DNA from 4 places in the Sporolactobacillus caesalpiniae genome. Region 3 is predicted to be linked to each of the others. Evidence: riboswitches for the same ligand, from Rfam matches in the RefSeq annotation. Region 3 holds a riboswitch; each other region holds the start of a gene.
The links. Region 3 has a riboswitch for S-adenosylmethionine ahead of metK (methionine adenosyltransferase). Riboswitches for the same ligand answer to the same signal wherever they lie in the genome.
Positions count from the first base shown of each region.

Region 1: another riboswitch for S-adenosylmethionine. It lies ahead of ABWW58_RS06845 (O-acetylhomoserine aminocarboxypropyltransferase/cysteine synthase family protein); the one in region 3 lies ahead of metK (methionine adenosyltransferase).
Region 2: another riboswitch for S-adenosylmethionine. It lies ahead of ABWW58_RS10055 (ABC transporter substrate-binding protein); the one in region 3 lies ahead of metK (methionine adenosyltransferase).
Region 4: another riboswitch for S-adenosylmethionine. It lies ahead of ABWW58_RS09490 (Fur-regulated basic protein FbpA); the one in region 3 lies ahead of metK (methionine adenosyltransferase).

Region 1 is NZ_JBEVCB010000003.1:146,649-154,374, reverse strand. It holds gene ABWW58_RS06860 (Gfo/Idh/MocA family protein) at 1-241, shown strand, start outside; gene ABWW58_RS06855 (aldehyde dehydrogenase family protein) at 385-1,881, shown strand; gene ltrA (group II intron reverse transcriptase/maturase) at 1,971-3,359, opposite strand; SAM riboswitch class I at 3,911-4,016, shown strand; gene ABWW58_RS06845 (O-acetylhomoserine aminocarboxypropyltransferase/cysteine synthase family protein) at 4,139-5,443, shown strand; gene ABWW58_RS06840 (NAD(P)/FAD-dependent oxidoreductase) at 5,549-6,751, opposite strand; tRNA gene ABWW58_RS06835 (tRNA-Glu) at 6,926-6,997, opposite strand; gene deoC (deoxyribose-phosphate aldolase) at 7,148-7,726, opposite strand, start outside.
Region 2 is NZ_JBEVCB010000004.1:331,266-338,991, forward strand. It holds gene larC (nickel pincer cofactor biosynthesis protein LarC) at 1-752, opposite strand, end outside; gene larB (nickel pincer cofactor biosynthesis protein LarB) at 782-1,516, opposite strand; gene larA (nickel-dependent lactate racemase) at 1,550-2,824, opposite strand; gene ABWW58_RS10050 (Crp/Fnr family transcriptional regulator) at 3,138-3,803, shown strand; SAM riboswitch class I at 4,333-4,433, shown strand; gene ABWW58_RS10055 (ABC transporter substrate-binding protein) at 4,551-6,170, shown strand; gene ABWW58_RS10060 (ABC transporter ATP-binding protein) at 6,197-7,180, shown strand; gene ABWW58_RS10065 (ATP-binding cassette domain-containing protein) at 7,180-7,726, shown strand, end outside.
Region 3 is NZ_JBEVCB010000001.1:171,360-179,085, reverse strand. It holds gene mnmL (tRNA modification radical SAM protein MnmL/YtqA) at 41-1,003, shown strand; gene tbcS (tetraprenyl-beta-curcumene synthase) at 1,000-2,067, opposite strand; gene metK (methionine adenosyltransferase) at 2,866-4,086, opposite strand; SAM riboswitch class I at 4,216-4,334, opposite strand; gene pckA (phosphoenolpyruvate carboxykinase (ATP)) at 5,011-6,594, shown strand; gene ytkD (RNA deprotection pyrophosphohydrolase) at 6,677-7,180, opposite strand; gene fbpA (Fur-regulated basic protein FbpA) at 7,268-7,429, opposite strand.
Region 4 is NZ_JBEVCB010000004.1:225,176-232,901, forward strand. It holds gene ABWW58_RS09485 (lysylphosphatidylglycerol synthase domain-containing protein) at 1-850, shown strand, start outside; gene ABWW58_RS09490 (Fur-regulated basic protein FbpA) at 898-1,065, opposite strand; SAM riboswitch class I at 1,235-1,336, opposite strand; gene ABWW58_RS09495 (amidohydrolase) at 1,382-2,536, opposite strand; gene ABWW58_RS09500 (iron-containing alcohol dehydrogenase family protein) at 2,533-3,660, opposite strand; gene ABWW58_RS09505 (O-acetylhomoserine aminocarboxypropyltransferase/cysteine synthase family protein) at 3,689-4,999, opposite strand; gene ABWW58_RS09510 (Ldh family oxidoreductase) at 5,032-6,108, opposite strand; gene ABWW58_RS09515 (GNAT family N-acetyltransferase) at 6,120-6,536, opposite strand; gene ABWW58_RS09520 (trans-sulfuration enzyme family protein) at 6,554-7,696, opposite strand; gene ABWW58_RS09525 (hypothetical protein) at 7,701-7,726, opposite strand, start outside.

The sequences.
Region 1 (7,726 bases), on a different contig from region 3:
GGGCTATATCACTGTAGATAATTTTCCGCGGGCAGACAAAGCGACGATCACGTACCCAGATGGTCGTGTCAAACTAATTGAGGCCGGAAATACTGCCAAAGCAATGGTTTATGAATATGACTACATGAATGCCGTAGTTAATGCAGAGATTGAGGAACGGACGATTCCGTTCACCGACGGAGTGATGAAAATCATGACTAATGTGCGTGATCAATGGGGCATTCGTTATCCTTTTGAGTAACAAATGCGTTCCTTGCTGCGCACTGATGCATTGATTTTTAATCGTTTCAAAAAAAGAGAGCGTTTTCTTTTTCATTTTCGAAGGTCTGCATTACAATAGACATGTGATATTAATTACACCAACTATTGAAGGGAAGATGTGCAATGAGTATTCAAGACACAGTCCTGGAACACGCAGTAGACACTGACTATAAATTATATATTGGCGGCAAATGGGTTGAAGGTTCCGAGGGCAAGAAATTAGCAAGCTATAACCCTAGTACGGGTAAAAAGTTGACAGAATTCATAGACGCGAGCCACGCCGATGTAGACGCTGCCGTGGAAGCTGCTACAAAAGCTTTTGAATCTTGGAAAGAAGTCAGCATTCAAGAAAAAAGCACGATCTTGCTGAAAATCGCCGACTTGATCGATGAAAACGCCGACCGATTGGCACTTGTTGAAACGTTAGATAACGGTAAGCCGCTTCGCGAAACGAAAACAATTGACGTTCCGGCAAGCTCCGACCACTTCCGCTATTTTGCCGGTGTTATCCGTTCTGAAGAAGGAACAGCAAATGCACTTGATGAAAATACATTAACCATTAATTTAAAAGAACCTGTCGGTGTCGTCGGACAGATCGTTCCTTGGAACTTCCCATTGCTGATGGCAGCATGGAAGATCGCTCCGGCCATCGCCGCAGGCAACACGGTTGTTATTCACCCGTCATCATCAACATCATTGAGTCTGCTCGAATTGGCTAAGATCTTTGATCAGGCGCTTCCTGCAGGCGTTGTAAACGTTGTCACCGGGCGCGGTTCTGATTCCGGCGACTATATGCTCCATCACCCAGGCTTCGCGAAACTTGCATTCACGGGATCTACACAGATCGGATATGAAGTTGCCGCGGCAGCCGCAAAACGCTTAATTCCGGCAACACTCGAACTTGGAGGAAAATCCGCAAACATTTTCTTCGACGATGCACCATGGGAACGCGCGATTGAAGGCGCACAGCTCGGTATCCTGTTTAATCAAGGTCAGGTTTGCTGCGCGGGCTCACGAATCTTCGTTCAAGAAGGCATTTACGACAAATTTGTCAGCGCTCTAAAAGAAGCGTTCGAAAAAGTTAATGTTGGCCTTCCTTGGGAAGACGGCGTACAAATGGGGGCTCAAGTCAACAAACGTCAATTGGAAAAAATCTTGGACTATGTAAAAATAGGTCAGGATGAAGGTGCGAAGCTTGTAACCGGCGGATGCCAGCTGACCGACAACAACCTTGACAAAGGGGTCTTTATGGCGCCGACACTTCTTGCGGATGCAAACAACGATATGCGTATTGCGCAGGAAGAAATCTTTGGACCTGTTGCAACTGTAATCAAATTCAAGGATGCCGACGAAGCTATCAAGCTGGCGAACCAATCCGATTACGGACTCGGCGGCGCGGTATGGACGCGTGACATCAACAAAGCGCTTCGTGTGGCACGCAGCGTACGCACCGGCCGTATGTGGGTCAACACCTATAATCAGCTTCCTGCAGGCGCTCCATTCGGCGGCTACAAGAAATCCGGCATCGGTCGTGAAACCTATAAGAGTATCCTCGATGCCTATACACAAACGAAAAATATTTATATCAGCACAAAGGAAACGGTTGACGGGCTCTATTAATTAAGGCATAAGAAATATTCTATCGAGTAGGAGGAGATAATTTCTCCGACCTCTCACACCACCGTACGTACGGGTCCGTATACGGCGGTTCAATAGCTTAAGTGTACATGCTCGAACAGATGGACTAGATTTTTGAGTCCCACCTGTTCGAGTATTTTGTTTGTGATCGACCGATGTAAGATATGGCTACAGGCGATGCGCCAGTAGCCTTTTCGTGTATTTGCCCATTCCCATGCTTTTGGTTTTGGAACGTTAAGTTTCATGAGACTTTTATATCTCGTCTTGACTTTCTTCCAACGTTTCCAAATGATCTGGCGAATTCTTCGCCGGAGCCACTGATCAATATGCCGAATATAGCTCTTCATATAGCTTATGCCATAGTAGTTGATCCATCCTGTGGTTACTTCATTAATTTCTTTAACGATCCCACGGATGTTACCGCTTCGGCTTCTTTTCGTCAGTTGTTTGAGCTTTCGCTCAAAGCGCTTTTTCGACTTGATGTGGGGGCGAAATCCCAATCCCTGCTTGGTCGTGTGCAGGCAGAATCCAAGAAATTTAAGTTTCGTTGGGCTGCCGACCTGAGTTTTCTCCCGATTGACGGTTAGTTTCAGTTTATCTTCCAGAAAGGTGGTGATGCTCTTCATGACTCGTTCGCCCGCTCTTCTGCTTTTGACGTAGATCGTACAGTCGTCGGCATAGCGAACAAACTTATGTCCTCTTCGTTCCAGTTCCTTGTCCAGTTGATCAAGATAAATGTTGCCTAGAATGGGCGAGAGATTCCCCCCCTGGGGAACACCGGCCTCGGTCGGTACAACCTTTCCATTCGTATGCACACCACTGCGCAGGAACTTGCGAATGAGTTGAAGGACGATTTTGTCCTTAATCCGTTTTTCCACGCAATACATCAACTGATCATGATTCACTGTGTCAAAGTAGGCTTTTAAATCAAGATCCACCGCATATCTATATCCTGCTTCGTAGTAAGCCTTGACGCGTTTCATTGCGTTATGGGCACTGCGGTGCGGGCGGAAGCCAAAGCTGTTGTCTGAGAACGTCGGATCAACGATTCGTTCCATCACTTGAAGGATCGCTTGTTGCACCAGTCGGTCACAAACAGTCGGAACGCCAAGGTTTCTTTTTGATCCATCGGGTTTGGGAATTTCCACACGTTTTACCGGTTGTGGCTCGTACGAGCCATTCGTGATCTGTTGGATAAGCTCATCCCTATTTCGCATGAGAAAGGGAAAGAGTTCATCAACGGTCATTCCATCAATTCCGGCTGATCCTTTATTCGCCTTAACACGCTTATAGGCTCGATTTAAGTTCATTCGGTCGGTGATTCTCGTGATGAGATCATGCACACCATCTCTTCTTTCAGTTTCACCGTGAGTCGTACTGCACACTTCTACCGTACCTTCGGATTCCATCCTATTCTTCGATAGATAGCCATCTTTTGATGTTGTCTGTGATTGTCGCATGACTCACACCTCCGCTGCTTCCAAGATTACTATTGTTCAGCCCTTCGTCCTGTCGGACTACTATGGCTTCTGCTGACTTCTTACAGTTCACCAAACCATCACTGGCTCGGTTGCTTCTGTGGAAATTTTCTTTCCTCTTGTCGGAGGCCCCTGTAAGATCTCCCCGGGTAAGAACGACCGCTTTCCTTCCATGTGGCTGCTGCATATACTGTTTGAGATTCGGGCAGTATTGGACTTCACCTTGTTACGCAGGCTTATCCGTCTCTATTCAGCCTTAGTATGCAGTTCTTGTTCATCAGCCCAGAAGTTTGCCTCCGGCTTCCTTCAGATTCCACCTCACGGTGGACACCCTTGCCTTTGGCTAACAGTTCCTACTGCCAAGCCTGTAGCGGACTTTCACCGCCTAGCTGTCGTCCATGCCGGGCGCACATAAAAGCGGCGAATGTATGATACATTCGCCATTTTTATATTTATAATTAAATCTACCAAATTACTTGTATTTATGCTTGACAAACAGAAATGTTAAAGCTAAACTAAATTCAATTAAATAAATCTTATCAAGAGTGGCGGAGGGACTGGCCCGACGAAGCCCGACAACCAGCACAGTATCTTGTGTATGGTGTTAATTCCAGCAGATTAAATTCTGGCAGATAAGAAACGAATCGGCGTAAAGACCGTTTCCCTCTAAATTCTGCGGGAAGCGGTCTTTTAATCTGCTCGCACATCCTTTCTAAGATTTTATTTAATGAAAACACTCAAAGGTATAGGGAGAGATGAACATGGCAGAAGAAAGACAGTATGGGTTTGAAACATTGCAAGTACACGCAGGACAGGTGCCTGATCCTGCAACCGGCGCACGCGCGGTCCCGATTTATCAGACGACTTCATTTGTATTTAAAGATGCAGATGAAGCGGCAGACTTCTTTCAGCTTAAGAAGCCAGGCAACGTATACGCACGTATTATGAATCCTACAGAAGATGTCTTCGAGCAGCGGATCGCGCAACTTGAAGGCGGGTCGGCAGCTCTTGCCACTTCTTCCGGTTTGGCAGCTATTACCTATGCGATCCTGAATGTGGCAAGCAGTGGAGACCACATTGTCTCTGCTTCCACATTATATGGCGGTACTTATGAACTGTTTTCCGTAACATTGAAGAAACTCGGTATTGACGTAACCTTTGTTGATCCAGATGATCCTGAAAATTTCCGTAAAGCGATTCGTGACAATACAAAAGCAATCTACGGTGAAACGATTGGCAACCCGAAAATCAACATCCTCGACATTGAAGCGGTTGCTGATATCGCTCATGAGAATAAAATTCCTCTCATTTTGGATAATACCTTCGGAACACCTTACCTCCTTCGGCCAATTGAATTCGGTGCAGACGTCGTTGTCCACTCCGCCACTAAATTTATCGGCGGCCACGGCACAGCGATCGGCGGTGTCATTGTTGACGGCGGCAAATTCGATTGGAGAGCAAGCGGTAAATTCCCGGATTTCACCACTCCTGACAAAAGCTACGGCGGCCTCGTGTATGCCGATTTGGCACCAGCCGCATTTGCCGCGAAAGCGCGTGTTCAATTGCTTCGCAACACCGGTGCAACCATCAGCCCGCAAAACGCATTCCTGTTCCTGCAGGGTCTGGAATCACTATCGTTGCGTGTTGAACGCCATGTTCAAAACGCGCGCAAAGTTGCTGAATTCCTGAACAATCACCCGAAAATCACTTGGGTCAACTATCCTGAACTTGAAGGCAATCCATACAAAGAACTCGCAAAGAAGTATCTGCCAAAAGGCCCCGGCTCCATTTTCACATTCGGCGTCAAAGGCGGTTTGCAAGCCGGCAAGGCACTGATCAACAACGTTAAACTGTTCTCACTGCTCGCAAACGTTGCCGATGCAAAGTCCCTGATCATTCACCCTGCAAGCACCACACATGCCGAACTGACTCCTGAAGAGCAGGCGGTAACCGGTGTTACACCTGAACTCATCCGCGTTTCCATTGGTGTCGAAACGGTTGACGACATCATTTACGATCTGGAACAAGCGCTCGCAAAGATTCCTGACGCTGTAGCAGCAAACTAATCACCAAAAAAAGAGAGAACTGCCTTATGGGGGTTATGAAATAAAGAATGGGCCTGCAAATCATTTTTGCAGGCCCATTCTCATTTTACACTGGTTAGAAAATACTTATTTGCTTAAGCTGAATCGGCCTTTCTTGATCATTGTTTCAACACCGCCGATCTTCACCAGCGAACGATTTTCAATCACTTTCTTCATAATTGACGCCGGACGGCCTTTCAAATCTCTACCCATGATTTCTCCAACTGCATCATCTCTTCCTAGTGAACAAACCGTCCCCATGAATTTAAATACAAATGGCTTTGTCGGACGTCCATCAAGCATTGCGTTTAAATTATATGCAGCGCAGTCCGCCTGTTGCATCGCAATCTGCGCCGTTGTCGGATACGGACGTCCGCTTTCGGGGTTAACGACTGCCGAGCAATCCCCTATAATCAAAATAGTTGCATCATCCGCTACTGATAGATCATTAGTGACCATGACACGCCCACGTCGTTGGTCAAAGCCCGATTCACTGACCACAGAACTGCCGCTGACACCCCCGGTCCAAATAAACGTTCCCGCGCGTAATGTGTGCTCCTGATCACCAGCTTTGTAATAAATTTGCTCACCATCAATGCCGCTGACTCGGCCAATCACAAATATAACACCACGATCGCTCAGTTTATGGGCGCCATACTCAGCAAGATGCCGATTGAACATAGGGAGTGCGTTAGGCGTTGGTTCAATGCAGATAACCCGCACTAATTGTCGGTCGACTTGATAACGTTCAATCAATTTTGGAATGCGATGGGTCAGTTCCCCTAGGAATTCAAAGCTTGTAAATCCCGCTCCTCCAACAGCAATAATCAAATGCTCCGGCCGATGATCATTCGTCCATTTTTTAAACTCACCTTCAATGTGTGCTCTTATTCTCGTTACTGAAGGAATATCCGAAATAGACAATCCATAGTGATCCATCCCCGCTATGCCAAAATACTCCGGTTCAAAGCCTAAGCTGATGAGCAGGTAATCATAAGCAATCGGCTCGTGTTCCTGTAGAATCACGCGTTTGAATTTCCGATCCACGCGCGTAACCGTATCTTGGATGAATGTTGTTCGCTTTCGATCAATGACTAAATTAAGAGAATAACAGATTTCCTCAGCGTCCGCCGTACCTGCTGCGACCTCATGAAGAGAAGTCGTCTCACAATGGTAATCATTCTTATCAATAAGAAAGAGTTCAGCATCCGGTCTCATCTTCTGAAGTTTTTTCAATGCGCGCAATCCACCGTAACCCGCTCCCAAAATGACGATTCGTTTTCTATCCAAAATCATCCATCCCCTTTGACGGTATCGATAAATTCAGAGAATCCTTCATTCAATGATTCCGTCACATTTTGTTCACATTCCCTTATTTATTGTAGCCTAAAATGTAAACGCTTACAATACAATGTGCAAAATAAATGCCACCCCTTTAGACAGGATGGCATTCGGTTCCTTATAGAGGGCGTACGGGAATTGAACCCGCGATCATGGAATGAGAATCCATTGGCTTAACCACTTGCCCAACGCCCTATATTCATCGTGCACATTCCGTGGAAAACAGTTCATTCACACATTCAGCACGACAAATAGTATACCATAATCAGCATCGTTATTTCAAGTCTAATTTTGATGCGGGATTTGCTCTGCTTTAAACAATAGACTGCTTACCAATTCTTTTGATTACAAACCTTCGCCCACGATCTTCACCCCTGAACTGGCGCCGATACGCGACGCACCTGCTGCTATCATTGATTCAGCATCTGCCTTTGAGTGAATGCCGCCTGCCGCTTTAACGCCAATCTTTTCACCCACGGTCTTACGCATAAGTGCAACATCTTCAGGGGTCGCTCCCCCGGTAGAGAATCCTGTTGAGGTTTTCACATAATCCGCGCCTGCATTAACCGCCAGCCGGCAAACACGAACTTTTTCATCGTCGCTCAACAAACAGGCCTCAATAATAACCTTTACAAGTGCGCGCTTATTTGCCGCTTGCACGACGGCATGAATGTCAGCCTCAACACGTTCCTCTTGTCCGCTCTTCAGGGCACCGATATTGATCACCATATCGATTTCACCCGCGCCTTTTGAGATTGCGTCTTTGGCTTCAAATGCCTTCGTTTCCGCGGTTGATGCCCCAAGTGGAAATCCGATCACCGTGCATACCTCTACACTCGAATTCTTCAGTTGTTCTGCGGCGAATGCCACCCAGCATGGGTTGACACACACTGAAGCAAAGCCGTATTTCTTTGCTTCATCAGT
Region 2 (7,726 bases), on a different contig from region 3:
TCAAAGAGCAGCGCGCGCAGTGCGTTAAAGGATCCCGTTTCGCGCTTGCCGAACCCGTATCCGGTCTTGAGCAGGATTGCATCTTCCGGAATGGATCCGAAATGACTGACGATCTCCTTAACGAGACCCATTCCAGTCGGCGTTATGAGTTCAGTCTGAATATCCGTGCGCTGTTTAATTGGGATCGCGGTGCCGATACGCATCTGCATAACAGCAGGAACCGGTACCGGCATCTGCCCGTGTGCGACCTGAATAAAACCAGAACCATCGCTCAGTGCAGACGCGCACACGTCGTCGACGCCTAATAAGTCAAGTGCGACAAAGCAGCCGACAATATCGACAATCGAATCCAAGGCTCCGACCTCGTGAAAATGGACATCCGCCAACGGCATCTGATGGACGGCCGCTTCCGCTTTGGCGATCTCAGTAAAAACGGCAATCGATTGTTTCTTGATTTTTACGGATAAGCCGCTTGAATCGATAAGGGCGCAAATGTCGCTCAAATGCCGCACATCATGATGGTCATGATGCTCAATAAATCCGTGATCCTTTTCATGATTCAATTCGACGTCAAAGCTTGTACCGTATATACTGTTTTTCGCAAGACGCTCATTGTGAAGCTGGTAATCACCGACATGCAATTTAGCAAGCTCCGATTGAAACCGGTCAAAATCAACGCCAAGATCAAGCAATGCGCCAATGAACATATCACCGCTAATTCCCGAAAAAGCATCTAAATAAAGAGTTCTCATCTCATTCCTCCATGCGGGCCAAAGCCATTTTACAAATGATTAATCATGCTTGCTGAGTAGGCGGCGCCAAAGCCATTGTCAATATTCACCACGGTGATTCCCGACGCGCAGCTGTTGAGCATCGTGAGTAGCGCCGTCACTCCTTTTAAGTTGGTGCCGTAGCCGACGCTTGTCGGCACAGCAATCAGCGGTTTGTCAATCAAGCCGCCGACAACACTGGCGAGCGCGCCTTCCATACCGGCAATGACAATCACAGCTTTGGCTGCGCGAATGACATCCAAACGGGCAAACAGCCGATGAATACCGGCAACACCGACATCATAAATTCGTTCCACACGGTTTCCATAGGCTTCCGCGGTTACAGCCGCCTCTTCGGCAACTGGAATATCAGAGGTCCCGGCGGTCACAATCGCGATATAGCTGCTGGTTTTCTTCACTTCAGCACGATTCACGAGCGCGCAGCGTGCTTCTTTGTAATAAACAGCATCCGGCTCAACTTTTTTTATCTGTTCAAATTTTTCTGAGGAGAGGCGCGTACATAAAATGTTCACCGTCTGCTTGCGCATTGTCTCAATGATGCCGATGATTTGTTCCGTCGTTTTCCCTTCGCCGTAAATCACTTCCGGATAGCCATTGCGCTGCTTGCGCGTCAGGTCAACCTTCGCAAAACCGAGATCCGCAAAACCGCTGTCTTTTCCACGTGTCGCGGCTTGACTAGGTTCAGCAATATCTTGAAACAGCGCATGCAGTTCGTCCTTTTCCATTTTCTGTCCACCTCTCCTCTTTTACCGAAACCCTTATTGGACAATGACACCCAGTCCATCAGGAACGACGGTTATCTTAGCGTCCTTGCCTTCGCGCGCGTAGGCCATTTCAAGTGCCTGATCAAGAGAAGTGGCGAGATCCATGTGCATGCCGGTAATCAGTCCGGGATCGACCAAATCAGAAACCATAATTACATGATGATGGACAAGAATCCGTGCCAGAATCTGAGCCGTCCATTGATCCGGAATCGTTTTCAGTTTCGGTGTATTGATGGCGCGATCCAAGAATTCCTTCGGATCGGAAACATCCGCGAGATTATGATAGAAGCCTTCACCGCCATGTCCGTCTCGGCAGCCGGCAACCATGATAATCGTGCCGCCTTCTTTGTTTGTCGCCTCTGCCGCGGTCATCCCTTTTACTGCCTGATAGATGTTCTGATCCAGAGGATAGCCGCCATTCGTAGAAATAGCGATGTCACAGTCAATTTTCGTTACACTGGACAATTCGCGAAGAAATTTGCAGCCCTCTCGATGTGCCTCTTCCATATCTCCAGCGAATGACCCGATAATTTTTTTATCTTCATCAAGAACAACGTTCACGATAAATGCTAAATTTGCTGTGCGTGCCGCGTAGACCATGTCCTTGTGAATCGGATTGTGATTCAGATTTCCGGTACGCGCCTTGTCTGAATCAATAAACGGACCGGAGTGATTGGCCATAATCGTTTTGTAGGAAGCAACACCTGGAAGCACGGATTTGCGTCCTCCGGAAAATCCGGCGAAAAAATGCGATTCAATAAATCCTTCCGAAAGCAGCAAATCGGCTTCGGCGGCGATTCGATTGATGATGCAGTCACCTCCGGACGGCAACTGGCCGATTTTAACCATCGCCGCGTCATCGGTCGAGATATGCATCACGATTTCTTCTTCATCGACAATTTTTTGTCCATATTTGTTAACAAGTTCAGCGCGAGTGGACGGACGGTGGAAGCCAGTCGCAACAAGAATACGGATGCGCGCATCTGGAGACGCTTCACGTAACCGTCGCAAAAGGATCGGTGTAATAATGTGCGACGGAACCGGACGCGTGTGATCCGAGCTGATAATCACGATATTTTTCTTGCCTTTGGCCAGTTCTTCCAAAGACGCAGATCCAATTGGATGATTAAGCGAATCCTCGACGATCTCGTTTTCCGATCGATCTGTGTGGTAAGTTGCTGCTTGGGATACTAATTTGCCTGCATAATTGTGATCGGGCAGATTAGCCTCGATTGTTGTTTTGTCATAAGGAAGTTCAATGCTAACCATAAAATAACAGCCCTCTTTTCAGATCTTTTTGCGTTACAAAGAAGCAAGTATCAAAGATTCGTGATCCTTAGTATGAGAAAAAGTGACACGTGACATGCGCATCACCAGGTCACACAACCTTTTCTACGTGCACCATCTGTTATAAATCAAAACAAAAAGGCTGTCCGTTCCGTATGCAATCATCAAAAAAAGTTAACAAATGTTCACTTTATTTGTGACAAACATTAGGTGAAAAACCGTTAAAATAGAGTTAAATGTAACAATTGTATCTCTGTTTTTCAACTTGAATGATTGTGATGGGAAGGAAAAATCCATGGTATTAAGTGAAATCGAATATTTAATTAATTTTCTGGACGCACACAATGTACCGACAATTAACAAAAGTAGACACACCTATCTGACTTATCACGGCCTTGAAGAACGGTATACGTATGTTCTCAAGAAGGGCATTATAAAAAACAGCATTATTCTTCAAGATGGACGCGAATTTAATCTCTCTTATATCGTAAAACCGGATGTTATCTCGTTGCTTCGAGATGAGGTTTCCAAGTTTACGGAACAGCCATTCAATGTACGTGTGGAATCCAACGAAGCGACTTTCTATCAAGTGGATCGCGTCACCTTTTGGAAATATGTCAATGCGACACCGGAGCTGCAGAACTATATCAAAAGCTATTATCGTAAGAAATTATCGGAGAATATTTTCCGTTCCCAGCGAATGATCATGAATGGAAAAAAAGGCGCGGTTTGCGCCTTTATTTACAGTCTGATTGATTTATTCGGGCGCAAAGTGCGTGAGGGGATTTTGATTGATTTCATGTTAACAAATGATGACATCGCCGGCTTCTGCGGTATCAGTGCGCGCAGCAGCGTCAATCGAATGCTTGGTGAGTTAAAACGTGACGGCGCGCTGATGGTCAAGAATCGAAAACTGATCATCACAGATATAAGTTATCTTTTGGATCACATTGCTAACTAAAATGAACGATACACATCCTATATGGAACAGAGGCTGTCTGTATAACAACTCTTATACTGCGCTCCGGTTGCTCGCTTTCCACGGCCGACCCGGAAATCTCCTCGCTTAATACCCATGAACTGCGGGGTCTCCCTTGATTCGCTGATCCCGTGTATGAGTCTCACACCTGTGCTCTTGATTCATAATTTATGTATGGTGTCTCAAAGTCAAAAACGGACTTTGGGGACACCCGCTTTCTTGCCCTTGAAACAACTCGATTTCCGATCCCTTCCTAATTCACTTACCAAAAAAACGCCTCAACTTATTCAGTTCAGGTTGTTCCGTACTCACCAATTGAATACTCAAACAAAGAAAATATTACAATTTTATGTCACTTACACTTTTTAAACCAAGTAATTCGATAAAATTTAATTGACATAGGATTAGTATGAATTATATCTAATGATCATCGTAACGAACTCCCGGAACGCGTCTGGGAATGTGTTGTAAGAACGTTTTACATCACCTTTATTAAAATTGAACACTAAAGGTCTTATCAAGAGTGGTGGAGGGACTGGCCCAATGAAACCCGACAACCAGCACACTGTGCATGGTGTCAATTCCTGCAGATTAAATTCTGGCAGATAAGAAGAGACAGCGAAAACAGCTGCTTTTCTGATTCTGTGAAAAGCGGCTGTTTCTATACGTTAAAAATTGAACGCCTAGGCTAGTTCGTTTATTTCATTACAGAGACGAGGGGGAGTATCCATGAATTTAAAAAAAGGAATGATTCTAGCTTTATCTTTTCTATTAATTATTTTGACGCTTTCGGGATGCGGAAGTGCGTCCGACAAAAAAAGCAGCAGTACTAAAGTCAATAAAAACACAGTCACAATCGGTGCAACGGATTCCTTGTCCACGATCAATCCGTTGCTCGTGGATCTAACTGAACTAGGGAAATATGCCATCGGGCTCAATTTTCTGCCATTAATTGAGCTTGACAGCAAACTGAATGTTGTCGGTCAGTTAGCGGACAGCGTGACAACAAAAGACAATCGGACCTTTACCGTCAAAATTAATAAAAAAGCAAAATGGTCGGACGGCAAAGCAATTACGGCAGATGACGTGATCTTCTCGGTGCTGAGATTAACCAATCCTAAGGTTGGAAATGTAAATATAGGCGGTTATGCCGTGCTAAAAGGATTTAACGATAGCGGAAACTCTCCGGATGGAGCAAAAAGCATTGCCGGCGTGAAAAAGATAGACAGCAAAACAGTAGTATTCGTTACAAAAGCCCCACTGTCGATCGCAACCTTTGACAATACAATTGGGCGCTATCTATTTACCATTCCAAAGCATGTATTACAAGATGTCAGCCCTGATCAATTGGGCAAATACAGCTGGTTCAATAAACCAACTGTCGTCAGTGGTCCCTACAGGCTAACAAAATATGATTCCAATCATTACATCTCCTATACTGCAAATGAAGACTACTGGAGAGGCGCTCCGAAAATCAAAAATCTGAACATAAAAATTGTGCCATCAAGCCAGTTGTACTCTGGACTTAAATCCGGTGAAATTGATTTTGTGCAACAAACATTAGGTGTATTCCCACAAGAAGATTATAAAAACGTTCAAAAATTAGGCAACGTAAAAACAGTACTGGAGCAGCCGCTCACCAATCAGCTCGTTTCAATAAATACTAAAACGATTTCCGATGTTCGTATTAGACGGGCAATTCAACTGGCGTCCAATCGTGAAGAAATAGTGAAGAGTTTGCTGCATGGAAATGGTGAGATCGTTGATGGATTCCTTTCGTCATACAGCCCGTATTTTGACTCATCGATCAAACCGGCCGCATTCAATTTGAAAAAGGCAAAAAAACTCGTTGAAGAAGCGCATTGGGACAAATCGAAGGAATTGACTTTTCTCGTCAATTCTGGTGACAGCACCTTTGTCCAAGCAGCCGATATTATCGCAGCAAATCTGAAGACAATTGGTATAAAAGTGAATGTACAGACTCAAGATCTGTCCAACCTTCTGACCAAAGCTTCAAAGCATCAATTCGATTTGTTCGCCGTTCAATATACGCTATCCCCAATCGATCCTTACCCGGATGTTGATTGGATCGTCAACAGTGATGGAGACTGGCCGCAGTATAAAAATAGTCAACTAGCAGCAAATCTTTCTAAGATTCAATCGGCGAAGAATACAGAAGAAACAAAAACGCTGTACAGCAACATTAATAAAATCGTTCAAAAAGATGTTCCTGTTTACTCAGCATATATTTTACGTTCGCTAGGCGCTTATAATAAGGATCTCAAAAATGCTCAACCGCATATCTACGGTTCCTTCAACACGATTGAAAAATGGGAATGGAAAAAATAAGCTTGTAAATAAAGGAATGAGTTTCAATGGATCATTTGCTTGAAATCAAACATCTGGAAACCACCTATACCGTTCATTCCGAAGAGCGGACTCTTGTTCACGATGTCAGTTTGCATGTAGATAAGGGCGAGACGTTGTGTCTGGTCGGCGAATCAGGGTCCGGTAAAAGTATCACCATGCTTTCTGTTTTAGGATTATTAAAAAACAACGGCAAGGTTACTTCCGGATCAATCAAATTTGAGAATCAGGAATTACAGCGTCTCACGGATCACAAGCTGGATAAGATCCGTGGAAATCAGATCAGCATGATTTTTCAAGATGCGTTGACAAGTCTCAATCCTGTATTCACTATCCGAACCCAAATAGAAGAAATCATTGATGCCCATCTTAAATGTTCCGGCAGAGAGAAAAAAGAACGAGTGATTGACCTACTGAACCAAGTAGGTCTTTCTGATTATGGATTGATCTTAAAAAAGTATCCTCACGAATTGTCTGGGGGACAAAGGCAACGCGTGCTTATAGCCATCGCACTGGCGTGCAATCCTAAGGTTCTGATCGCCGACGAACCGACAACGGCATTGGATGTTACCATTCAAGCTGGAATCATGAATCTTCTCGATCAATTAAAAAGAAAAAGAAATATGGCTCTGATCTTAATTACTCATGATATGGGCGTCGTGGCCCAGATGGCGGATCGAGTGGCAGTGATGTACGCAGGACAAATCATTGAAGAAGCAAAAGTGAACGACATTTTCCTGTACCCGAAACATCCCTATACAAAAGCGCTTCTTCAGTCGATTCCTGATGTCGCGCTTTCAAAATCAAAGATAATTGAACCAATAAAAGGTGTTGTACCAGAAACATATTACCAGATAAAAGGATGTCGTTTTGCTGATCGATGTTCGTTCAGACGACCGGCATGTGTGCAAAATGTCCAACCATTTAGAAAAATACAGGGATCGTATGTACGTTGCCACTATGCGGAAGAATTGCTGAATGGAGAACAATGATGGGTAACGATAGTGTATTGAAAATCATTAAACTCAATAAAATCTATAAGGTTCAGTCCGCCTCATTTTTTACGAAAGCTGTTGTCCATGCCGCGTGCGATGTATCCTTCGAGATCAATAAAGGAGAAATATTGGGACTTGTCGGCGAGTCAGGCAGCGGAAAGACAACCGTAGGCAAGCAAATTGTCGGATTGGAAAAGCCTACATCAGGGATTATCCAGTTTTACGGCAAAGATACGACGACGTTCACGCCTAAAGAAAAGAAAGCGAACCGAGTGAAGATACAGATGATTTTTCAAGATGCTTACTCTTCTTTAAATCCGAGGAAAAATGTCTTTACTATTCTAGCAAAACCTATCTTGGTGAACCATATCGTTCCAAAGCATGAAGTCGATGCATATATTGACCATCTACTTAACCTTGTCGGTCTTTCCAGAAATTCAAAAGATAAATACCCGCACGAATTTTCGGGAGGGCAGCGGCAGAGAATCGGCATCGCTCGCACTCTATCGCTTAAACCGGAGCTCTTAATCTGTGATGAACCCG
Region 3 (7,726 bases):
TGCTAGAATGTGCCATAGGTAATTGAAGGGAGCAAGCCAAATGGCGGAACAAAAAAGACCGGCGCATTACGGCCCGGATAAACGATATTATACATGGAATACCTATTTGAGGCATGAATTTGGAAGTAAGGTCTTCAAAGTACCCCTGGACGGTGGATTCGACTGTCCGAACCGCGACGGCAAGGTCGCCTGGGGCGGGTGTACCTTCTGCAGCCAAAAAGGATCAGGTGACTTCGCGGGCAACCGCAGAGATGATTTAATCACTCAATTCAATACGGTAAAAAAACAAATGAAAACGAAGTGGCCGCACGCTGATAAATATATCGGCTATTTTCAAGCGTTTACAAATACATACGCCCCGGTTGATGTTCTCCGCGAGAGTTATGAAGTGATTTTGGAACAAGAAGGCGTTGTCGGACTTTCGATTGCCACACGCCCGGACTGCTTGCCGGATGACGTCGTCGACTATCTTGCCGAATTAAACAAGCGCACATTCCTATGGCTCGAATTAGGACTGCAAACCGTGCATGACGAGACCGGCCGCCTCATTAACCGCGCACATGATTATGACTGTTTTATCGAAGGCGTTGAGAAACTCCGCAAACACAGTATACCGGTATGCGTTCATATTATCGACGGATTGCCGCGCGAGACACCGGAAATGATGCTTGAAACAGCGAAGGCAGTCGCTAAACTCGATGTTCAGGGTATTAAAATTCACCTGCTCCATCTGCTGAAAAAAACAGCGATGGTGAAGCAGTATGAGAAAGGCATGTTACAATTCCTTGATTTTAAAACCTATGTAAATCTTGTTTGCGACCAACTCGAAATTTTGCCTCCTGAAATGATCATTCACCGACTCACAGGTGATGGCCCCGCTGACCTGATGATTGGTCCGATGTGGAGCTTGAATAAATGGGAAGTGCTGGATGCGATTGACGATGAATTAACAAGACGCAACAGCTGGCAAGGAAAGTATGCCGAAACAACAACGCACGCTTAAATGCTCTGCCTGATTCTGCGGTAGAGCCAGCCGTTGACAAAGAAAAACAAGGCGCTGCCTCCCGATCGGCAAATCAATCGTCGCGCCAGCACACGAACATTGCGCTGTTTGGCAACTTTTCGGTCAGCGAGATAGATTCCGAGCAAACCGCGATTAATCATCTTATGGAAGTTTTTGTCCGGCATATTTTCAATTGCCTTATCCGCCTCTTCAATAAAATGCTTAAAGCGATGAATCATTTCTTCATCGCTGCTGTAGTAGGAGCAGAAATTCAGATCCCCTTCAATGCGGTCCTCTTCTTGGTCAACGAAATAGTCCATCATAATGTGCAGCCCCTGCACCCATGGAAAGTAACTGTCCTTAATTCGATCGACAAGCTGCGCCATCTCAGAGCCGCGCGAAGCAGCATAGGAGACGATGCAAAAGATTCCTAGTGTCGAACCGGAACAAGCAGCGAACTCATACCAGCTCATCTCAGGGAGGTGAGCTTTATTTTTTTGGAAAAAAGCGATGAGTCTCGGCACACGCTGGTCTTTTTTCACATGCTTATGCACTTGCAGATCACAGTAGAATCCTGCCAGCTCAAGGAGCGCGGGTTGAATGACTGGGAATGCCGGCAAACCGTTCAGCGTTTGCTGACATGTATTCACAAGCGCCTGAAGATAGCCTCCATCATTGCAAACGCCGCGGTAGCGATAGTAATCCTCCGGTGCTGCTCCCGGGGTCAGCGCATGCAGCATCGACTGATGCAAACAGCGAAAATCTTCCGGGTCAAGAGATATGCTTCGATCGCAAAGGTTGTCCAGATAATCACTAATTGTTTGATAGGCGACAATGAACGCAATAATTTCCTTCCTGTGTCCTTCGGCTAAAAGGCTGTAAATGGAACCGCCCTCGCAATGAAATGTCTTTGATTCAATGCTCGCAAGCGCCTGTTTGCGCAACTCGGCATCAGGAATCGCAAGCGCCTTATCCTTCCATTTTTTTAGATTATGATGCACATCAGGAAGCACTTTCCTGTATATTTGCGCCATAAGTTTAATCGGTCTCGATGGTACCGTCATCAACACGCCTCCAGTTAAATCCGCCCATAATATCCGAGAGCGAACATCTCACTATCACCTATTATAGCAAACGATCAGTCTGCTTATGCGAACTTATCTATAAGAAAAACCGAACAAAGAGCGCCTGTTCCTTACTTCCGCAGGATGCGGTGACTTTCGCGTTGCTTGCAGGACATGCGTCATTAGCGAAGGTTCCTTTGCTCCAAATACCGTTTTGAATCATCAACCTTGTGCGTGAACAGACATTTCTATTTCACAAATCATTTTGATCCTTAATTAAGTAACGAGTAAAATAAGCGGAGATTTTCCGCTTATTTGCATCCTGGCGCCTGTTTTACAGGTACATAAGGGTAATTTTTCCGGTTATACACAGAAAAACCCGCCATTTTCACGTTTTTCGATTCGATAAGCGGAAATTATCCGTCTATTTAAGCAATTTTTTCATTCATTTTCTAATTAAGCGGAATTTTTCCGTTTATTTCTCAGATTGAGCGCTTCCCTGATCGCCCAACCGAATCTTATGACCTTATCGTCGTACCGGCAAAGCAAAACGCCATACATTCTTACCAGTGTTAGAAAACTTGGCTTCGCCAAGCCTTCTGGCGAAGGTCATGGACGGCCTAGTGTTCGGTGAGCCACAGGACACACTTCCGCAGGATGCGGTGGCTTCGACGTTGCTCATAGGATGTGAGCGCCGTCGTTTCCTTGAAACAAATATTTTTTATGCTATCCTATCAGTGTGAAAAAAATCGCTTATCCACACCCGAGGGCGTGGAAAGCGATTTTGCGTGCAAGAAGTTAATGGGTCTTAGACTCAGAGTGTATTTGCTGTTTTAATAAATCTGCTTTATCGGTCTTCTCCCATGGGAGTTCGATGTCGGTTCGGCCAAAGTGTCCGTAAGCCGCCGTCTGTCGATAGATCGGCCTGCGTAAATCAAGCATCTCAATAATACCTGCCGGACGAAGATCAAAATTATGGCGAATCAACTGAACAAGCTGTTCCTCAGTTGCTTTCCCGGTGCCAAAGGTATCCACGGAAATGGATACCGGTTCAGCGACACCGATGGCGTAGGCTAATTGAATTTCACATTTTTCAGCCAATCCCGCTGCGACAATATTCTTTGCGACATATCGGGCCGCATAAGAGGCCGAGCGGTCAACTTTCGTCGCGTCTTTTCCTGAAAAAGCGCCGCCGCCATGACGCGCGTATCCGCCGTAGGTATCAACGATAATCTTTCTTCCGGTCAGACCGGCATCTCCTTGTGGTCCGCCAATAACAAAGCGCCCGGTAGGGTTAATGAAAAATTTGGTTTTTTCATCAATTAAGTTCGGCGGAACTGTCGGCCGAATTACAAACTCATGAATATCTTTCTTGATTTGTTCTTCGGTCGCTTCTGGATCATGCTGTGTGGAAATGACAATTGTGTCAATGCGTTCCGGATGGCCCTGTTCGTCGTATTCAACCGTTACCTGAGTCTTTCCATCGGGACGGAGATAACCGATCGTCTTGTTTTTGCGAACGTCAGCCAGCCTTTTTGCAAGCTTATGCGCGAGTGAAACTGGGAGCGGCATCAGCTCCGGTGTTTCATTGACTGCGAAACCAAACATCAATCCTTGATCTCCGGCACCAATTGCTTCAATCTCATCATCTGACATCGTGCCCTCACGCGCCTCAAGCGCCTTGTCAACGCCCTGCGCAATGTCTGCCGATTGTTCCTCAATAGACGTTAAAATTGCACAGTTAGAGGCATCAAAGCCGTATTTCGCATTGTTATAGCCAATCTCCTGAATCGTACGGCGAACTACTTTCGGTATATCCACATAGGTGGAAGTCGAAATTTCACCTGTTACAAGGACAAGTCCAGTATTAACCACAGTTTCACAAGCAACCCTTGCATTTGGATCCCCCTTAAGGAGTTCATCAAGAATTGCATCTGAAATCTGGTCGCAAATCTTATCCGGATGGCCTTCAGTTACCGATTCGGAAGTGAACAAGCGTCTTGAATACTTCTTCGTCATTTTTCTTCACCCTGCCTTTCAAACATTATATACAAAATGGTGTCAACGGTACTCGATCCCTCTGCTTTTGTTTTCAAGGCATGAAAAAAGCCCACTCCAATTAAGGATAGGCCGATTCTTATCGCGCGCCTCTTATTATCAGAAGAAAGACGAAACAATCTCTTTTCTCTGCAGGTTAGCACCGTGCCGTTATTCGGCCGGTTGCCGGGCTTCATCGGGCCTGTCCCTCTGCCTACTCGGAATAAGAGCAGCCGTATGTAAATCCCATCATAACGCAGGGGATTAAAACTGTCAACGAATTCCTCGCGACTGTCACAGGCAAACATTGCAGAATAGTATAGATTGAAAAAACTAAGATTCACAGAAATTCTGATTTCACTGTCCATTGCATCGTGACACATACACTGTTAATCTATTAGAGTCTGTTCAAAAAGGAGGACAAAAAGAGCCGAGGTCAGGCAAATCGCCACGTCGCGTGTCATGCCTGACACTAGCTCGTCCTGAGCGTCGAAGATCAAGGAAGCGCAGTTTTGAGCTACCCGCGCGTACTTTCACAGGACGTGATGGCTTCACCGTTGTGCACAGGGCCGTGCACGGTATTAGTTGAAGATCCCCTGTTAATACGTGAGGAGCGGAGAAACAAGCTGACGCAGAACTTCCACAGGATGCGGTGACTTCTGCGTTTGGCACAGGACGTGCATGCTGTTAGCAGAAGATCCTCATTGCCTTTTTCCCGGACTTTTTGAACACCCTCTATTAGTAGGTATTATTATTTCTAATGCGTTATACTATAAATAGTAAGTGAAAATTTTTTGATTAGACAACTTGGCTTCGTCAAGCCCTCTGGCGAATGCGAAGTTTTAGCTGCTTCTATACTCCTCTGAATTTTAAACATTCTTAACGTACACAGAAAGGGTTGATTCCATGTACCATGCGTCCCTTGAAACACCCATCTCTGAATTGCTGCATACCGGGAACTCGTTCATTAATTTATCCGTTCCTGAACTTATTGAACATGCACTGAAGAAAAATGAAGGCGTTTTAACTAATAACGGCGCTCTTGCTGTTACAACCGGAAAATATACAGGGAGATCGCCTAAAGACAGATTTTTCGTTAAGGATGAAGTGACAAGCGAATTAGTTGACTGGAGCAGGAATCAGCAAATAAATGAAAGCGTTTTCCTTAATGCTTATCAGAAAATTGTTCATTACCTGACAGGGAAAAAAGACAAATATGTGTTTCGCGGCTTCGCAGGTGCAGACCCGGAGCATCGCCTCGCCATTCAGATTGTTAATGAGTATGCTTGGCAGAACCTATTCTGCCGGCAGCTGTTTATTGAGCCAACCAACTCGGAGTTGGAACATCATCACGCTGCGTTCACGGTCCTTGCCGCTCCAGGATTCAAAGCAGATCCACTTGTTGACGGCACACGCTCCGAAGCGTTTATCATCATATCCATGAAGTACAGGATCATTTTAATCGGCGGCACTGAGTACGGAGGAGAAATTAAAAAATCCATTTTCACTGTTATGAATTATTTATTGCCTCAAAAAGGGATCATGTCGATGCATTGTTCAGCAAATCAAGGATCAGACGGACGTGTCGCTTTATTTTTCGGATTATCAGGAACGGGAAAGACAACTCTCTCCAATTCACCGGATCGATCTTTAATTGGCGACGATGAGCATGGATGGTCGACAGATGGTGTGTTCAATATTGAAGGCGGATGCTATGCCAAAGCCATCCGATTGTCGCGTGAAAAAGAACCGCAAATCTATGACAGTATTCAATTCGGCACCATTCTTGAGAATGTTGTCATCTCCCAGAAAAATCGCAAACCTGACTATGATAATGCTGATTTGACAGAAAACACACGTGCCGCGTATTCGCTGAATGCTGTTGCCAATGCCTTGCTTCCAAGTATTGGCGGTCATCCGAGCACAATTATTTTTCTGACAGCAGATGCTTTTGGTGTACTTCCGCCAATCAGCATACTTTCCCCGGAGCAAGCGATGTACCAATTCCTTTCAGGCTATACGAGTAAATTAGCCGGTACAGAACGCGGCGTTGTTGATCCCGAAACGACCTTCTCAACCTGTTTCGGCGCTCCATTTATGCCGCTTCCGGCGATAAAGTATGCCGAACTCCTTGGGACGTCAATTAAGCGAAACAATGTGACCGTTTACCTTGTGAATACCGGTTGGAGCGGCGGGCCGTACGGGGTTGGCAAACGCATTGATCTTTCGTACACAAGACGGATAATTGACGCCGCCTTAAATGGCAAACTAAGTGATCAAGACATCTATAAAGATCCCATTTTCGGTTTGCATATTCCACGATCATGTCCGGGTGTTCCCGATCATGTGCTGATACCTTGGAAAACGTGGTCGGATCATTCAGCATATACTCAAGCTGCCCAACATCTCGCTCAGCAATTCCAAGCGAATTTCAAGAAATTTTCGGATGTTCCGGAGCAGATTCGCAGCGCCGGACCGATCTATTCATGATCACCGTTTCAACTGCTTGCGATTTGCAAGTCTTTAGTTGTAATCAAAAACCACCCGTGTGAACGGGTGGTTTTGATTTTAGTCAGACTTGTAATTCGGTCACCGGTGTCCATTTTCTTTGACGAATGGCTTTCATCGATAAAGGGAGCACTTGATCCTTCATCAAGAAGCTATACTGTTTCCGCTCTTTAATTGACTCAGGAATATAACTGATAAACCTTGGGCCATCGGTCTCCATATAATCCTGTTTCAGAGTTACTTGGTCAACGCTGGCAAAGTAAATATTCTTTACCATTTGCTCGTTTTGGCCGTCGACTTGGTATTGACCTATAAAATATAACCGGTCAACATGGGCACCTGTTTCTTCAAATACTTCTCTTCTGGCTGCTTCTTCCGGCCGCTCGCCGGGTTCTACCTTTCCACCGGGAAACTCAAGACCGCGTCTTGAATGCATCGTAAGCAGCCATTGACGATGGAATTTGCAAAGGACCCAAACATGCTTTGGGTTCTCCGAAAAGGGAGTTGACGAAAGCGCAAGCGTTACTTTATTCCCATAAAAATCAGAGAAAGTTGGATAGTCGTTCATCCGATCTTCACCTCCACATCCGCATTGAGCGGACTTCTAACCTATTTTATCAAAAATAAGCCCGCATACCTGCCCTTATTGTTTTTTTCAACCAATATCTTCATTGTTTTTTTTCTGATAGATCTTCCATTCATTTTCGAGTTCGGAGAGTGTCCATTCATTCAAGTGATCAGACTCCTTCATCTCAACATTTTGTCTTAATGCCTGAATCAGATATTTTTTCCGGTTCTCGACGGCTCTTCTCAACAAGTTAATACGCTTCATGAATGAACAGGGTTGCAGACAAGTAAACGGTTACATAAGTTTCCTTGACCGGCACCCTTCCCCCCTTCCCGCACAGCGGCTTATACAGGTAACTACGCTCGTATTCTTCAAAAGGCAGTCACACAGAATGATTCAATTAAGAATCATTATGCGCATGCGCCATGTTTTTAAACACCATTATACAATAAAAGCGCTTTCAATTGTTCGTTATTGAGAATATATGAAAATGAGGCACAATCAACAATCTTTTTTTTAAAATAATGTTTAGCTTTTGGATAACAT
Region 4 (7,726 bases), on a different contig from region 3:
CTACTATTCATTCAAAACACTGGGTGGCCTGGATCTAAACACTGTATTCAATTCGAAAATTAATTGGTTCTTAGTCTTTGGTTCGGTTGTCCTTAATATCTATTCAAACTATATTCGAAGCCTTGGGTACACATTAGGCATTGACCCGAATATCAACCGTCTGAGAGCTCTGCAAATCGTTGGTATCGGGCATGCGGCAAATATGATTTTGCCTCTTCATATCGGTGACGGATTACGCTTCGCTTTTTTTCCGGACGACTACACTGCGCTGCGTCGGACGAAGTTAATTATGGCACCAGCGATCGCTGACTCGATTGCGATTATCGTCATCTCACTTCTCGCCGTACCTTTTTCTGGATTTAAAGATACCAAGATCTTAACTATCCTGTGGATTCTTTTCTTTTCATGTATTGTCCTCATCGTGTTGCTGTTGATTGTTATTTATTTTGTGCCGCGATTGCGCAGCTATTATTTAACGATTGGTATGCTGAAGATGATGCTTTGGGTTCTTCTTTCATATATCCTCCTTCTTTTTTCCATGTGGATGGGACTGATCGCGTTCGGCTTCAACTGGGTGACATCTCTTCGTATGTCGCTCGCCGTTTTTGCCACAACAAACCTCGTTGGCTTTATACCTGCCTCGCCCGGTTCTGTTGGTCTCTTTGAATACGGAGTCATTATCGGCCTTGCCGGACTAGGCATTCAGCAGAGCGCGGCGCTTCCGGCAGGGTTACTGCTTCATTTCACACAGTATGCTGCATTGCTTCCATTGGGCGTCGTTCTTTCTATTCTGGCCTTTTATGGAAAATATGGAAAAGTGATCAAAAGAAAGTTGCACCAGAAAATGTAAATGGCTGTTGGATTGATGGGTCATTTCTGTGTTATCGTTGAATCCTCCTACATAGTGGAATGCAGGTTCCGTACGTGCTTATATTCATGTTCCAACTCGGATAGCGGTAATTGAAAAAGATGCTTTCCATTTATTTTATATACTTCATGAGCAATCAGCTGTTCGATTAACCGTTCCTGTCTGTTTTCAATGGATTTTTTTTGAACGCTGCCCATGGTGCGACATCTCCTTAATAGATTTTATTGCTTAACCTTTATTGGTGTTTAAGCTTCTCAGCAAATTCCTGATACCTTCCCTGAGTCACTTTGTCCTTGCCGCAAAAAATAAAAACCTGCTTTCTCATCAATAAGAAGAGGAAACAGGTTTTTCATGGTTACTGACCTCAACTCATCTTCAAGCATTACTACTTTTGGAATTAGCACCGTGTCGTAACGACCGGTTGCTGAGGCTTCGCAGGGCCAATCCCTCCACCTCTCTAGATAAGCATGACTAGGACTATTCTTTTATTAGTATGTCACTGATTTCTGCAGATCAATGAACGTTCGAATCCTTTAATGCCCTCAGTACGGCAACGGCAGAACGACAATAGAGCTCCGCGGCAATGCGGATTCCTTCAGGATCAACATGGAACGCAGGGTGATGCCAATCTTCCGGTCCGTTCGATCCTACGAATGCAAACACGCCGGGTACCTCACGTTGGAAACAAGAAAAATCATCTCCGGCCACCGATACTTCCGGTGTCACCACCTGCACTTCGTTTTCATTTGCTGCGCGAACAATCCGCGTTATTTTTTCATCATTAAATACGGATGGCGTTCCTTGGCCCCATTCAACAGCAATCTGCACGTTGCAGGCCTTCTGGAGCCCATCGGCGATTGCGGCAAAACGATCAATGATCAAATCTCGGTCCTGATCATAAAAGGTGCGTACCGTGCCGAGCAGTTCAACCTCTCCAGGCAACACATTCCACACGTCGCCACCGTGAATACTGGTAATACTCACAACCGCTTCATGCTTGGGCGAAATGTTTCGACTGACGATCGTTTGCGCTGTCTGAACGAATGACGCGGCAGCCACAATCGGATCGCGGGTCCGTTCGGGAATTGCCGCATGTCCGCCGACTCCATGAAGCGTGATTTTAAATTTGTCGCAAGCCGCCATAAGTGGTCCGGGCTTGATACCGATCGTTCCAACCGGCAAATCGGGTTTGTTGTGAATGCCGATCACTGTGTCCAGTCCTTTGAGTTGACCGTCTTTGACCACTTTGAGTCCCCCATGGCCGGTTTCTTCGGCAGGTTGAAAGATCAGACGGACAGTGCCTGGAAGATTTTCCTGATTTTGTTTTAACAAAGCGGCGGCCCAGAGTAAAGCGGTCGTATGAAAATCGTGACCGCAAGCATGCATCACGCCTTCATTTCGTGATTTATAGGGCAAGTCGGTTTGTTCATGAATCGGCAATGCGTCGATATCCGCGCGAAGTCCTACAGCAGGTCCGTTCGGGTCACCTGAGATCTCGGCAAAAACGCCGGTTGGCAAGCTGGTCTCTCGCAACGTAATCGATTGTTCCTGCAGCCAGCCTCTGATTTTTGCCGTTGTCTCATATTCATGCAGCGACAGTTCCGGGTGTTGGTGCAGTTCTTTGAAAATGGATTGGTAAGCTGTTTCATCAGTGACAAATCTGCTCATACTTGCTGTTCATCTGCCTTGTAGCCATATTTTCCGATTGCCTGCCCTTCACTGTCGCTTTCTGTTACCAACGTTTCCACTTGATTCAATGCATTCAGAATAAACGCCTCATCAAAGGTTTTAAAGACAAAACGAAAGCCGAGCTCCGTTTGACACTCTCTGGCGAGAATTTCTTTAGCCTTCTCTGCATCCTGAAGTCTGAATTGGCTCAGCGAATAACTCAGGCCGACTCGCTTGTAAAAGGGCAGCAGCCTCCGTACTTCAGCATCCTGACCCAAAGTGACAAGCAGTACAAGTAAACCATACGCAACCTTTATTCCATGTTGATAACGGCTCGTCTCCGGAATCTTGCTCATCGCATTATGAACAGCGTGGGCGCCGGAAGCGCGTCCGTAATCGCGTGCAAAGCTGCCTACTGTTCCGGAAAGACCGACAATCACATCAGATACAATACGGAAGGCGGGACTGAGCTGATGGCGTTCCAGACTTGCCACCGCTTCCTCTGAATACTGAAGCAGCAGCTTTTTCGTTTGCAGCGCCGCGCTGAGTCCAAGTGTTACAAAGGGATCGATTTGCTGAGACGCATCCTTCGGTATTGCTTCCGCCTCATACCATTTCGCTAATGTATCTCCAATGCCGGCAACATAATAGTCTTTCGGCGAATCAATTAATAAAGATAGATCAACGAGCACCGCGTAGGCGGATTCTTGAAAATGATCGCGTCCAATATGTTCATGCTGCTGATTATAGATGATAGCAAGCGGCGTATACGCGGAACAGGTGCCAAGAACCGTTGGAATGCAGATATACTGTGCGCGCAGCCGGTGATTGACGCCTTTGGCGGTATCTAATACACGTCCGCCACCGATCCCGATAACTAAATCCGCCTGACCGATCTCACGCGTCAGACGATCCATATCCTCATGACTCGACGTTCCATCATAACGGTAAACCGGCCACTTGACTTCTTTTTTATAGACCTTTTGAAAAGCCGCAAATGATTTTTCACCCGTGACAATATGAACAGATGAAAAGGGCGAAACAAGTTCATCGAGTTTGCTGATGGCATCCTCTGTACACAAATACTGACTCGGCCCGCCCCTGACAATTTTGCCTAAATCCATAATCTTTTCCCCCAAATTCTATAGTTGCCTACTCAAATGCCTTGTTCAACGCCTGATCCAGATCACCGATCAGGTCATCCGCATCTTCCAAACCGATCGAAAGGCGGATCAATGTATTGGTGAGTCCGCTTTTTTGACGATTGGCGGAAGGAATCTCGCGATGCGTCGTGCGACCCGGATTAACGATCAACGAACGCGCATCGCCGACATTCGGCAAGTAACTGAAGATTTTCACTGAATCTAAGATTTTCTTTGTCTGAGCTTCGGTTCCGTCGATGTCAAAAGCAAAGATCGCACCAACGCCACGTGGAAAATAGCGGTTCACCAGTTCATGCTGCGGATGATCCGGCAGTCCAGAATAGTGCACCGATGTGACGTGCGGATGACCTTCCAGAAATCGGGCAATCTTCACCGCACTGGCTACTTGCTTTGCCAAGCGTTCGGACAGTGTTTCAATACCTAACAGAACAAAATAAGCTTCAAAAGGACTCAGAACAGCACCGAACAAACGAAGGTATTTGACTCGGATTCGCGCAGCAAAGGCCTTTGTTCCAAAGGCCTCGACAAAACTTCGCTCAACTCCTTCTCCTTCGTTTCCCAGGACGAATTCTTTTTCCTCAAATTGCTTGAACTTGCCGTTTCCATAATCAAATTTACCCGCATCGACAATTAATCCTGAAACCACTTCTCCATGTCCGCTGATTCCTTTTGTCGATGAGTAGACAACGATATCTGCGCCATAGCGGATCGGGTTAAAGAGATATGGTGTCGGAAACGTGTTGTCGATGACTAGAGGAATACCGTTTTCGTGGGCCAGTTTGGCTAACGCTTCAACATCGGTCACCTCTGTGTCCGGATTCGTGACACTTTCCACAAAAATGGCTTTGGTATCGTCTTTTATTGCTGCCGCCACTTGAGCGTGATCGTTAATGTCGTCGATAAAGTCAAAATGAACCCCAAATTTGGGAAACAGCGTTCGAAATTCATCAAAGCTTGATCCGTATATATTAGAGGCGGAAATTATTCTGCCGCCGCCTTCAGCCAAATTAAGCAATGTATAAGAAACAGCTGCCATACCGGATCCGACTGCGACCGCCTCTGAAGCGCCATCCAAATCTGCGATTCTTTGTTCAAGCACAGCAGTTGTCGGATTACCGACTCTCGTATAGCTGAAGCCTTTTTCTTTGAAATTGACCAATCGCTCTGCTCGCTCCGAGTCGCCGAAACCAAAAGCAACCGTTTGATAGATTGGAACTTGCGACGCATAATTATGTTGTTTGGGATCATAGCCCGCATGAATTTTTAATGTGTCAAATCTTTTTTCTGACTCCTCTGCCATCAAAATTCCCCATTTCTGATCCAAAAAATAAATTATAGATACGACTGATAAGGAACATGCAATCGCTCTGATAGTGCTGCCATTTCATTCAGCGTTTCAGGATCAATTGGAATCCCATTTTTTAGGCGGTCATCAAACGCAGCTGCCTCTTTGTCGCCATGTGTGTAGATTTTCTTCCCGAGTTCATGAGGAAGTGATCGAATCCGTTCGAGCATAGTGGATAATGCCTCTGCAATCGCATTCGGATCACCAAACAAACCAAGATCGACGGCCATAAAAAAATGACTGATCCCTTTCACTTTGCCGCTGCCGAGATCGGCGGAAAGATGCCCTTGTGAGAGGATCGCAGTTAAAATTTCAACAATCAATCCATTTCCGAAGCCTTTATAGCCGCCATTTTCTTCCCCTTGGCCTCCTACAGGGAGTATGCCTCCGACTTTTGGGGAATTCGACAAATATTTTCTCAAAATGTTCGCGTCTCTGCTGATCTCGTTACATTCATCAACCGCCCACGCTCCAGGAATTTTCTTTCCCTGTTTGGCGTACACCTCGATCTTTCCAAGTGATGCGACCGTCGTTGCCGCATCATAGAGAAAATCGTGCGGATCGGCAGGCATGGCAAAGGCAAGTGGATTGCTGCCGAGAAACGGCTGTATCGCATGAGTCGGGATTAAAAAAGGGTTGGAATTGGTCGCAGAGATCCCCAACATCCCTTTATCGCTCGCCATTTTAGCATAGTAACCAGCCATCCCGTAATGATTCGAATTGCGAACTGAGATGATACCGATACCGCTCTGTTCCGCTTTTTCAATCGCAAGTGCCATTGCCTCATAGGCGACAAGCTGCCCCATGCTCTTGTGTCCGTCAAGTACTGCACTTACCGGTGTTTCCCGAACAATTTCCGGAACTGCGCCGACTTTAATGTCACCGTCAGAAATCTTTCGGTCATACATTGCCAGTCGCTGCACGCCATGTGATTCAATACCATATAGATCGGTCACCACGATGGATCGTGCAATAATCGCACTGTTATGTTCTGAGAAGCCGTATGCCTCGTAGATACGTTTCACCCATTGTTTAATTGCTTGATAGTCATACCGTTTTCCCATGCTCGGTTCCCTCACAGATCACGATCAAGATACACAATATCGGGTCTGAAATTCCAGCCCTTATTTCTCCAAAATTGTTTTCCTTCCTCATTATCAAGCACGACGTACAAGCCGATCTTCGTGATCTTTTCCTCTTTAAAAATAGCACAAACACGGTCAATTAACTGTGTGCCGATTCCTTTTCCCTGCTGCGCAGGGTCAACTGCCGTATGGTATAGAAAGCCTTTGCGTCCATCAGTGCCTCCGAGTAGTGTTCCGATGATCCTCTCGTTATCGACAGCGACCAAACAGGTCTCCGGATTCCTGCGAATAATACGATCAATTCCCGCGTAACTATTGTCCAAAGAATTCAGATTCATTCCCGGCACCCGTGTCCATAGCTCATAAGCGCCTTCATAATCCTCAGGGACCATTTTGCGAATTTCCATGCTGTCTCCACTCCAAACTATCTTTTCGCTTTTTCTAATGCGCGCGCCAAATCGTCCAGCAGATCATCCGCATTCTCAATACCGATCGCCAAACGGAGCAGGCCTTTTGTGATGCCGATTTTCTCCTGAAGTTTTTCATCAAAGGATTCATGCGTCATCGTTGCCGGCTGGCAAATCAAACTCTCAACACCGCCAAGACTTACAGCCAGATCAAACAGCGAAAGTGCCGCAACAAACTGATCCTGATCATAATCTGACGCGAGTTGAATGGAAATGACTGAACCATGTCCCGAAGATTGACGCTCCTGAATTTCCTTTTCCTCTTGTGAATAAGAGCCCGGATAGTATAAGTGATCAATGCCAGGATGACTGCGGAAGAACGTGATGATCTTGTTTGTATTCTCTTCCTGACGATCAAGTCGAACACTCAATGTTTTGATACCACGAATCAATGCGTATGAATCTGTAGGGCTTAAGATTCCTCCCAATGTATTTTGCAGGAACTTAAGCTTTTGCGCAATTTCTTCACGATTGGTTGCCACGAGACCGGCAATCACATCTGCATGACCGCTCAAGTATTTTGTAGCGGAATAAAGGACGATATCCGCACCTAGCGCGAGCGGATTCTGATAATAAGCCGTTAAAAATGTATTGTCGACGATCAGCAATTTGCCTCGCTCATGCGCGATCGCCGCAAGCTGCCGTATATCGGCAACACGCAGCAGCGGATTAGACGGCGTCTCCAAATAGAGTGCGGCCACATCGTCATCCAGATCCTCTGCTTTCAAGTCATTAAAATCGTGCACCAATTCATAAGCAATGCCTCTGTCCTTAAAAAGATTGCTGGCATAGCGATAGGTTCCACCATACACATTGTTGTTCAGCAAAATTTTGTCACCGGACTGAAACAGGCTGAAAACAGCTGACACTGCCGCCATCCCTGATGCAAACGCATAGGAATAGTTCGCCTGTTCGATTTTTGAAAACAAGTTTTCCAAATTAGTTCGCGTTGGATTCCCGCCCCTGGCATAGGCAAAGGACTGAAACCCATGCAGATCATCCTGAACATAAGTTGTTGCCAGAAAAATCGGCGGAACAACCGCATGATTCGGATTGTCTTTCGCATCAATCCCTTTTACAATCAATGAATCTATTTTCACACTGTTAATCCTCCTTGTTGCTGCGCGTCC